2 regions of the Pseudomonas sp. CGJS7 genome follow, and region 2 is predicted to be linked to the other one. Evidence: riboswitches for the same ligand, from Rfam matches in the RefSeq annotation. Region 2 holds a riboswitch; the other holds the start of a gene.
What was found. Region 2 has a riboswitch for glycine ahead of gcvP (aminomethyl-transferring glycine dehydrogenase). Riboswitches for the same ligand answer to the same signal wherever they lie in the genome.

Region 1: it holds a riboswitch for glycine, as region 2 does, so the genes downstream of both, V7787_RS20590 (trimeric intracellular cation channel family protein) here and gcvP (aminomethyl-transferring glycine dehydrogenase) in region 2, are expected to answer to the same signal.

The regions. Positions count from the first base shown of each region.
Region 1 is NZ_JBAMDI010000033.1:80,556-84,762, reverse strand. It holds gene V7787_RS20600 (hypothetical protein) at 1-697, shown strand, start outside; gene V7787_RS20595 (ABC transporter ATP-binding protein) at 694-1,437, shown strand; glycine riboswitch at 1,741-1,848, shown strand; gene V7787_RS20590 (trimeric intracellular cation channel family protein) at 2,000-2,605, shown strand; gene V7787_RS20585 (uracil-DNA glycosylase family protein) at 2,609-3,187, opposite strand; gene V7787_RS20580 (MFS transporter) at 3,508-4,207, opposite strand, start outside.
Region 2 is NZ_JBAMDI010000088.1:33,547-37,753, forward strand. It holds gene gcvP (aminomethyl-transferring glycine dehydrogenase) at 1-1,873, opposite strand, end outside; glycine riboswitch at 2,080-2,174, opposite strand; gene V7787_RS36330 (VOC family protein) at 2,514-2,972, shown strand; gene V7787_RS36335 (multidrug effflux MFS transporter) at 2,969-4,207, shown strand, end outside.

The DNA.
Region 1 (4,207 bases), on a different contig from region 2:
CGCGCCGATCGAACCGGCGCGCGCCACTCGTACCTTGGTAATGCTGACGCTGATCGCCGGATTGGCGGCGATGCTGGTGGTGGCCTTGGCGCTGGCCGTACTCGGCGGCGATAGCCAGGCCCAACGCGGCGCCGGCGCGATTCTGATCGCGGGCGTGGCGCTCGGCACCGCGCTCGGTTTGATTTCCGCGCTGCGCCATCGCCGGCATCCGGCCCGGCGCATGCGCGAAGGCGCGCGCCAGCCGTTGTTCGGTCTGACTTGGCTCGACGACGCGCGGCTGCCGCACGTCAGCGATTGGCAACGCCGTGAAGCGTTGCTGCGTTGGCGTCGCGGCGGCCATGCGTGGATGATCGGCGCGGTGCTGTTGGCCATGCCCGGCTCCACCGGCGCGGCCAGCGGCGCGGGCGTGTTGCTGATCGCCATCGCCCTGGCCTGGTTCAGTCTGGTGGTGCAGGCCTGCGCCGAGGCGAGCGCGGATGCGGAAAGGTTGTTGACCAGCACCGCGCGCGCGCCGCATGCCTTGGCGCGCGCGGCCTGGCGCTATCCCGCGTTCGCGTTCGCTTGCGCGGCGGCGTTCGCCGCGGCCGGCGCCGCGCTGTTGTCGCTGGGCTGGCGCGCCGCGCCGGTGTTGCTGGCGATACTGGCGGTGCTGTGCTTGCCGGCGCTGCGTTCCTTCCATCGGGGCGCGCCGCGATGACCGCGATGTTGGAACTGCGCCGGCTGCAGCACCGCTACGATGAGCATGCGGTGTTGCACGGCATCGATCTGAGCCTGCCGGCGGGCGAATTCGCCGCCTTGATCGGCCCCAACGGTTCGGGCAAGACCACCTTGCTGCATTGCCTGGCCGGCATTCAGCGGCCGAGCGGCGGGCAGGTGCTGATCGGCGGCCACGACATCGCGCGCACGCCGCTGCCGGCCAAGCGCTTGCTCGGCTTCGCGGTCGATCCGGCGCGCTTGCCGCCGCTGCTCAGCGGGCGCGAATGCCTGCGTCTGTTCGCCGGCGCGCGCGAGTTGAGCGAGATACCGGCAGCGACGTTGGCGCTGGCCGACACCTTGGCGTTGACGCCGATGCTGGATCGGCGGATCGGCCAATACTCGCTGGGCACGCGGCAGAAACTGGCGATCGCGCTCGGCCTGCTCGGCGAACCGCCGCTGCTGGTGCTGGATGAGCCGCTCAACGGGCTCGACCCGCTCAGCGCTTATGCGCTCAAGCGGCACCTGCAACAGCTCGCGCGCGAGCGCGGCACCACGGTGCTGCTGGCGACGCATTCGCTGGACGTGGCCGAGCGGTTCATCACCCGCGCGGTGCTGTTGATGGACGGGCGTTTGCGTCGCCAATGGTCGGCCGATGAGCTCGATGCGATCCGCGCCGATCCGCGCCGTTCGCTGGAGCAATCGATGGTCGAGGCCTTGGCCGATTCCGAGCCGCCGCGTTGATGGATGTCCGAATGTAGGAGCGGCGTCCCACAGGGATTTCCTTCGGTCACAAGCCGCGACCGCGACATCGGGCTTGCGTCGTTTGTGCGGTGTCGCGGTCGCGGCTCGCGCCGCTCCTACAGGGGGCTTCAGGTCGCCGCTCGGTATTCGGGCTGCCAAGGGCGGGTTTTCGTGAAGTCCGCATCTTCGCTAACTGCTACCATGCGCCCGTTCGCAGAAGAGTGGCGCCGGCCCGCAGGCCGCCGAAGGCGCAGGCTCCCATAATCGCTCAGGCTCGGCCGTCAGGCCGGAACACTGCAACGACATCGCCGATCTGGAGAGAGGCCGCCATGCGGCCCACCGAAGGGGCAAGCGGCCGCCGGCGCGAGCGTCGGGCCGCCCAAACTCTCAGGTAAAAGGACAGCGGGAGCGGCGCCGCGGCTCAGGCCTCGGAGACGACTGTGCGATGCGCGGCGGATGCCGCGCGTTCGCGCGCGCGATGCGGTGGCTGCCATCGCTCACGCCCGTTCGTTTTCGTCGCCGTCGCCGCGGTTCCCCCGTGTTGGTCCGACGGAGTTCCGCCGTGTTGCTGCAAATCATCTACCTCATCGCCATCAGCGCCGAAGCCATGACCGGCGCGCTGTCCGCCGGGCGTCGGCGCATGGACCTGTTCGGCGTGGTCATCATCGCCAGCGTCACCGCGCTGGGCGGCGGATCGCTGCGCGACATCGTGCTCGGTCACTACCCGCTGGGCTGGGTGCGCCATCCCGAGTACCTGGCCTACACCATCGGCGCGGCGATCGCGGCGACCTTCCTGGCCAAGAAGCTGCACTATCTGCGCCGCGCGTTCCTGTGGCTGGACGCGCTGGGTTTGATCGCCTTCACCCTGATCGGCTGCACGGTCGCGCGCGAGGGCGGGCACCAGCCGGCGATCGTGGTGATCGCCGGCATGCTCACCGGCGCGTTCGGCGGGGTGCTGCGCGATGTGCTGTGCAACGAGATTCCGTTGGTGTTCCAGCGCGAGTTGTACGCGGTGATCTCGTTGCTGACCGGCGTGGCGTATCTGTTGCTGCTGCGTCTGGGCGTGGCCGAGAACGCGGCGATGCTGGCTTGCCTGGGCGCCGGTTTCGCCTTCCGGCTGCTGGCGATCCGCTACGAGTGGGAGATGCCCAAGTTCGTGTACCAGTAAGCGTTACTCGGCCAATACCTGGGCGACGCGTTCGCGCAGTGTCGGCACCAGTTCCCGTTCGAACCACGGATTGCGCTTCAGCCACAGGTTGTTGCGCGGACTGGGGTGCGGCAGCGCGAGCAGACTCGGCCAGTGTTCGCGCCATGAGGCGACCGCCGCGGTCAGCGACGCCGCGGCGGGCAAGTGGCGCGCTTGCGCGTACTGGCCGACCGCGAGGGTCAGCCGCAGGTTGCGCAGATGCGGCAACAACTTGGCCTGCCAGGTCGGCGCGCATTCCGGGCGCGGCGGCAGATCGCCGGACTTGCCCTTGCCAGGGTAGCAGAACCCCATCGGCACGATCGCCACGCGCGCGGCATCGTAGAACCTCGTCCGATCCAGCCCCAGCCAATCGCGCAAACGCTCGCCGCTGGCGTCGTCGAACGGAATGCCGGACTCGTGCACCTTGCGTCCCGGCGCCTGCCCCGCGATCAGAATCCGCGCCCGCGCATCGGCCTGCAGCACCGGCCGCGGCGCATGCGGCAACTGCGCCGCGCAGACGGTGCAGGCGCGGATCTCGCGCAGCAGGGCGGGCAAATCGGCCATGCGTCTATCGTACTGCGCGACCAGAAATTCGGTACCCAAAACAACACCCGCCCCCAACTAAACCCCACCGAAGGATTCCCCCCTTTGAAAAAGGGGGGCTAGGGGGGATTCGCTCTTGCTCTTCATCCCCGCGAATGCGGGGATCCAGGGCTCTATCGCGACATATCTCTGAAGTCTCTGGATCCCCGCCTTCGCGAGGATGACGATAGGTGAGAGGCGTTAAGGCTAATCGCCCTATCGATTCGCGATCCCAACCACCTGCCCCAAAAAACTACGCCGGCTCAAGGCCGGCGCAGTTTCATCGAATCAAGCCCACCCGCTTACGCGGTGATATCCCGATCCTTGGTCTCCGGCAAGAACAACGCCCCGATCACCACAGTCATCGCCGCGACGACGATCGGATACCACAACCCGCTGTAGATATCGCCGGTAGCGGCGACGATGGCGAAGGCCGTGAACGGCAGGAACCCACCGAACCAACCATTGCCGATGTGATACGGCAACGACATCGAGGTGTAGCGGATCCGGGTCGGGAACAACTCGACCAGCCACGCCGCGATCGGCCCGTACACCATGGTCACCAACAGCACCAGGAAGGTCAGCAGCACGATCACCATCGGCGTGTTGATCTGCGCCGGATCGGCCTTGGCCGGATAACCGGCGGTCTTCAACGCTTCGCTCAATTGCTTGCCGAATTCCTCCGACTTGGCCTTGAACGCCGCGCTGTCGAGCGCTTCGCCCTCGAAGCTGGTCAACGACGCCGCGCCGATGCTGACCGTGGCGACGCTGCCGGCCGCGCCGGGCGCGTTGTTGTAGGGAACGCCCTTCTTGGCCAGCGCCGACTTGATCACGTCGCAGGATTGCTTGAACGCGGCCTTGCCGACCGGGTCGAACTGGAACGCGCAACGCTGCGGATCGGCGGTGACGGTGACCGGCGACGCCGCGACCGCGGCTTCCAGCGCCGGGTTGACGTTATGGGTGAGCGCCTTGAACACCGGGAAGTAGGTGAACACCGCGATC
Region 2 (4,207 bases):
CGACATCGACGTTGCCGTTGCTGTCGGTCTTGGTCACGACCACGGTCATGCCGCACATCTGCGCCGAGGCCGGGTTGGTGCCGTGGGCGGAGTCCGGAATCAGGCAGATGTCGCGATGGTCTTCGCCGCGCGAACGGTGGTAGGCGCGGATCGCCAGCAGGCCGGCGTATTCGCCCTGCGCGCCGGAGTTGGGCTGCAGGCTGACCGCGTCGTAGCCGGTGCACTCCACCAGCATCGCTTCGAGTTCGTCGATCAGCTGCTTGTAGCCGACGGTCTGCGCGGCCGGGGCCAGCGGGTGGATGTTGCCGAACTCAGGCCAGGTCACCGGGATCATTTCGGCGGTGGCGTTGAGCTTCATGGTGCAGCTGCCCAGCGGGATCATGGTGCGATCCATCGCCAGATCCTTGTCGGCCAGCGAGCGCATGTAGCGCAGCAGCTCGTGTTCGCTGTGGTGGGTGTTGAACACCGGGTGCTGCAGGAACGAGGACTTGCGCGCCAGCGAGGCCGGGATGGCGTCGGCGGTGGAAGCATCCAGCGCGTCGATGTCGAGCGCGGCGCCGAACAGGCCGGCCAGCGCGGTCAGGTCTTCGCGGGCGACGGTTTCGTCCAGGCTCAGGCTGAGGCTGGCGGCGTCGATCTCGCGCAGGTTGATGCCGGCGGCGGCGGCCTTGGCATGGATCGCCTTGGCGTCGATGCCGCTGACGTGCAGGGTGTCGAAGAAACCGTCGGCGACGCTGACGCCGGCCTTACGCAGCGCGGCGGCCAGGATCGCGGCCTGGCGGTGGACGCGGCGGGCGATCCGGGTCAGGCCGTCGGGGCCGTGGTAGACCGCGTACATGCTGGCCATCACCGCCAGCAGCACCTGCGCGGTGCAGATGTTGCTGGTGGCCTTCTCGCGGCGGATGTGCTGCTCGCGGGTCTGCAGGGTCAGGCGGTAGGCCGGCTTGCCGTCGGTGTCGACCGACACGCCGATCAGGCGGCCGGGCATCGAGCGCTTGTAGGCGTCGCGGCAGGCCATGAAGCCGGCGTGCGGGCCGCCGAAGCCGAACGGCACGCCGAAACGCTGGGTGTTGCCGACCACGATGTCGGCGCCGAATTCGCCCGGCGCCTTGAGCAGGGTCAGCGCGAGCAGATCGCTGGCGACCGCGACGATGCCGCCGCGCGCGTGGACCGCGTCGGACACGGCCTGGTAGTCGTGCACGCCGCCGAAGGTGTCCGGGTACTGCAACAGCGCGCCGAAGGAATCGACCGTCGCCGCCTCGGCGTCGTCGCCGACGTGCAGCTTGATCTCCAGCGGCTCGGCGCGGGTGCGCAGCACTTCCAGCGTCTGCGGGTGGATGTTCTTGGAGACGAAGAAAGTGTCGGACTTGGACTTGGCCGAACGCTTGGCCAGGGTCATCGCCTCGGCCGCGGCGGTGCCTTCGTCGAGCAGCGACGCGTTGGCGATTTCCATCCCGGTCAGGTCGGCGACCATGGTCTGGAAGTTGATCAGCGCTTCCATCCGGCCCTGCGAGATTTCCGCCTGGTACGGCGTGTACGCCGTGTACCACGCCGGGTTTTCCAGGATGTTGCGCAGGATGACGTTGGGGGTGTGGGTGCCGTAGTAGCCGCGGCCGATGAAGCTGCGGAACACCTTGTTCTGGCTGGCGATGGCGCGGATCTTGGCCAGGGCCTCGACTTCGCTGATCGCGCGCGGCAGGGCCAGCGGCTGGGTCGACTTGATCGAGCCGGGGACGATGGCGTCGGTGAGCGCTTCGAGCGAGTCGTAGCCGACTTGCCCCAGCATGTGGCCGATCTCGGCGTCGTTGGGGCCGATGTGGCGCTCGATGAAAGCGTCGTGGTGCTCGAGATCGCGCAGGGATACGTTCGTCATGGGCAGGGGGCGTCCTAAGGCAGCGTGCGGTGCCGCACGCGAGGCGCCCCTCTGTCCTTTTGCCTGAGAGTTTGGAAGCGTGCTGCGGTCAGGCAGCTAGGGGAGGGGATGGCCGCTGGGGCCGCTCCTGTCCGCGCTCGCTTCGTGCCCCTTCGGCGCCGGTTCCGCTCCGATGTGGCCGGGGCGGGCGGTCTCTCCAGAGTTTTGTACACGCGACGGTATAGGGCCTGAGCGATTACGGGCGTTGCGCCTTCGGCAGCGGAGCCGGCGTGGGCCGGGCCGCTTCTCCCACCGCGTGGTCGAAGCGGCGATTATAGCCCGTGCCGGGGTGGGTGGGGGTGGTTCAGTCCGTCACCCGGCGAGCGTCGCCTGGGCCCCTGTAGGAGCGGCGCGAGCCGCGACCAACCGCAGAGACGTACGAAAGCGCATCCCTCCGAAGCCAGGGCCCGCAATCCTCGCCCGCATCATTTTCCGGCCGTCGGACGCTTCGGGTAACTGCGGTCGCCCAAACCTCTGCGGTTGGTCGCGGCTCGCGCCGCTCCTACAAGGGCTTTCGGACAGATCGAAACAAGTCTTGCGGCATCGGCCGGGCCGCGCGGGAGTATGCTGTCGGGCCCCATTCATGCGAAGAGGTCCGGCCATGGCCGACAGACCGTTCCGCCTGCTGCAAATCGATCACGTGGTGCTGCGGGTGCGCGACACCGCCAACATGATCGCCTTCTACTGCGACGTGCTCGGTTGCAGCGTGGAGCGGCGCCAGGACGCCATCGGTCTGGTCCAACTGCGCGCCGGCAGTTCGCTGATCGATCTGGTCGACATCGACGGCAAGCTCGGCCGCGCCGGCGGCGCCGGGCCGGGCGCGGAGGGCCACAACATGGACCACCTGTGCCTGCGCGCCGAGCCGTTCGACCACGAGGCCATCGTCGCCCACCTGCAAGCGCACGGCGCGCGCATCGGCGATTTCGGGTCGCGCTACGGCGCCGAGGGCGAAGGCCCGTCGCAGTATCTGTTCGACCCGGAAGGCAATGTGGTCGAACTCAAGGGCCCGCCCGAGCACGCGCCGGCCGATTCCACCGTTTCCCAAGCAGCGAGCCGATGAGCGAAACCGCCGCAACTCCCGCGAAGACGTCCTTGTCGATGCGCCGGCTGGCCCTGTTGCTGGGCGGCCTGGCGATGTTCGGGCCGTTCTCCATCGACACCATCTTTCCGGCGTTTCCGGCGATGGCCAACGAGCTGGGCGCGGACAAGCTGGAGATGCAGCAGACCATCAGCGTGTATCTGGTGGCGTATGCGCTGATGAGCGTGGTGCATGGGCCGTTGTCGGATGCGATCGGGCGGCGGCGGGTGATCATCGGCGGGCTGGTGGTGTTCACCCTGGCTTCGGTCGCGTGCGCGCTGTCGGAAAGCCTGCCTACTTTGCTTTTCTTCCGCGCGGTGCAGGGCTTGTCTGCGGGTGTTGGCCTGATCGTAGGCCGCGCGGTGATCCGCGACGTGCTGCACGGCGACGACGCGCAGCGGTTGATGAGCCAGGTGATGATGATTTTCGGCATCGCTCCGGCGATCGCGCCTATCATCGGCGGCTGGATTCTGGGCTGGGCGCATTGGCCGGCGATTTTCTGGTTCCTGGTCGCGTTCTCGGCGATGCTGCTGGCGGCGGTGATCTTCCTGCTGCCGGAAACCCATCCGCCGCAGGCGCGGCTGGCGCTCAAGCCCAAGCGTTTGCTGCGCGATTACGTGGCGATCTTCCTCAACCCGCGCTTCCAGCGTCTGACTGCGGCCGGCGCGTTCAATTTCGGCGCGCTGTTCTTGTACATCGCCTCGGCGCCGGCGTTCGTGCTCGACATCCTCAAGCTCAACGAACGCGAGTTCGCCTGGTTCTTCGTGCCGACCATCGGCGGCATGGTGCTGGGTTCGTTCGTATCCGGGCGTGCGGCCGGCAAGGTCAGCGGCGATCGGCTGGTCAATATCGGTTTCGGCTTCTGCGCGCTCGCGCTGGCGATCAACCTGGGCTACAACCTGTGGACCGACGCGCCGCAGGTGCCGTGGGCGGTGATCCCGATGTGCATCGGCGCGTTCGGCATCGCCTTGGTGTTTCCGATCGTGACCTTGTCGATCCTGGACATGTACCCGCATCAGCGCGGTTCGGCGTCGTCGTTGCAGGCGTTTTCCGGGTTGGTGGTCAACGCCTTGTTGGCCGGGGTGATCTCGCCCTTGCTCAGCGACAGCGCGCTGCATCTGGCGATCGCAGGTTCGGTGTTGACCGCGATCGCCTGGGGCTTCTGGCGCTGGGAGGCGCTGGTGTCGAAAGCCGCCTGCGCGCGCATCCCGGACGAT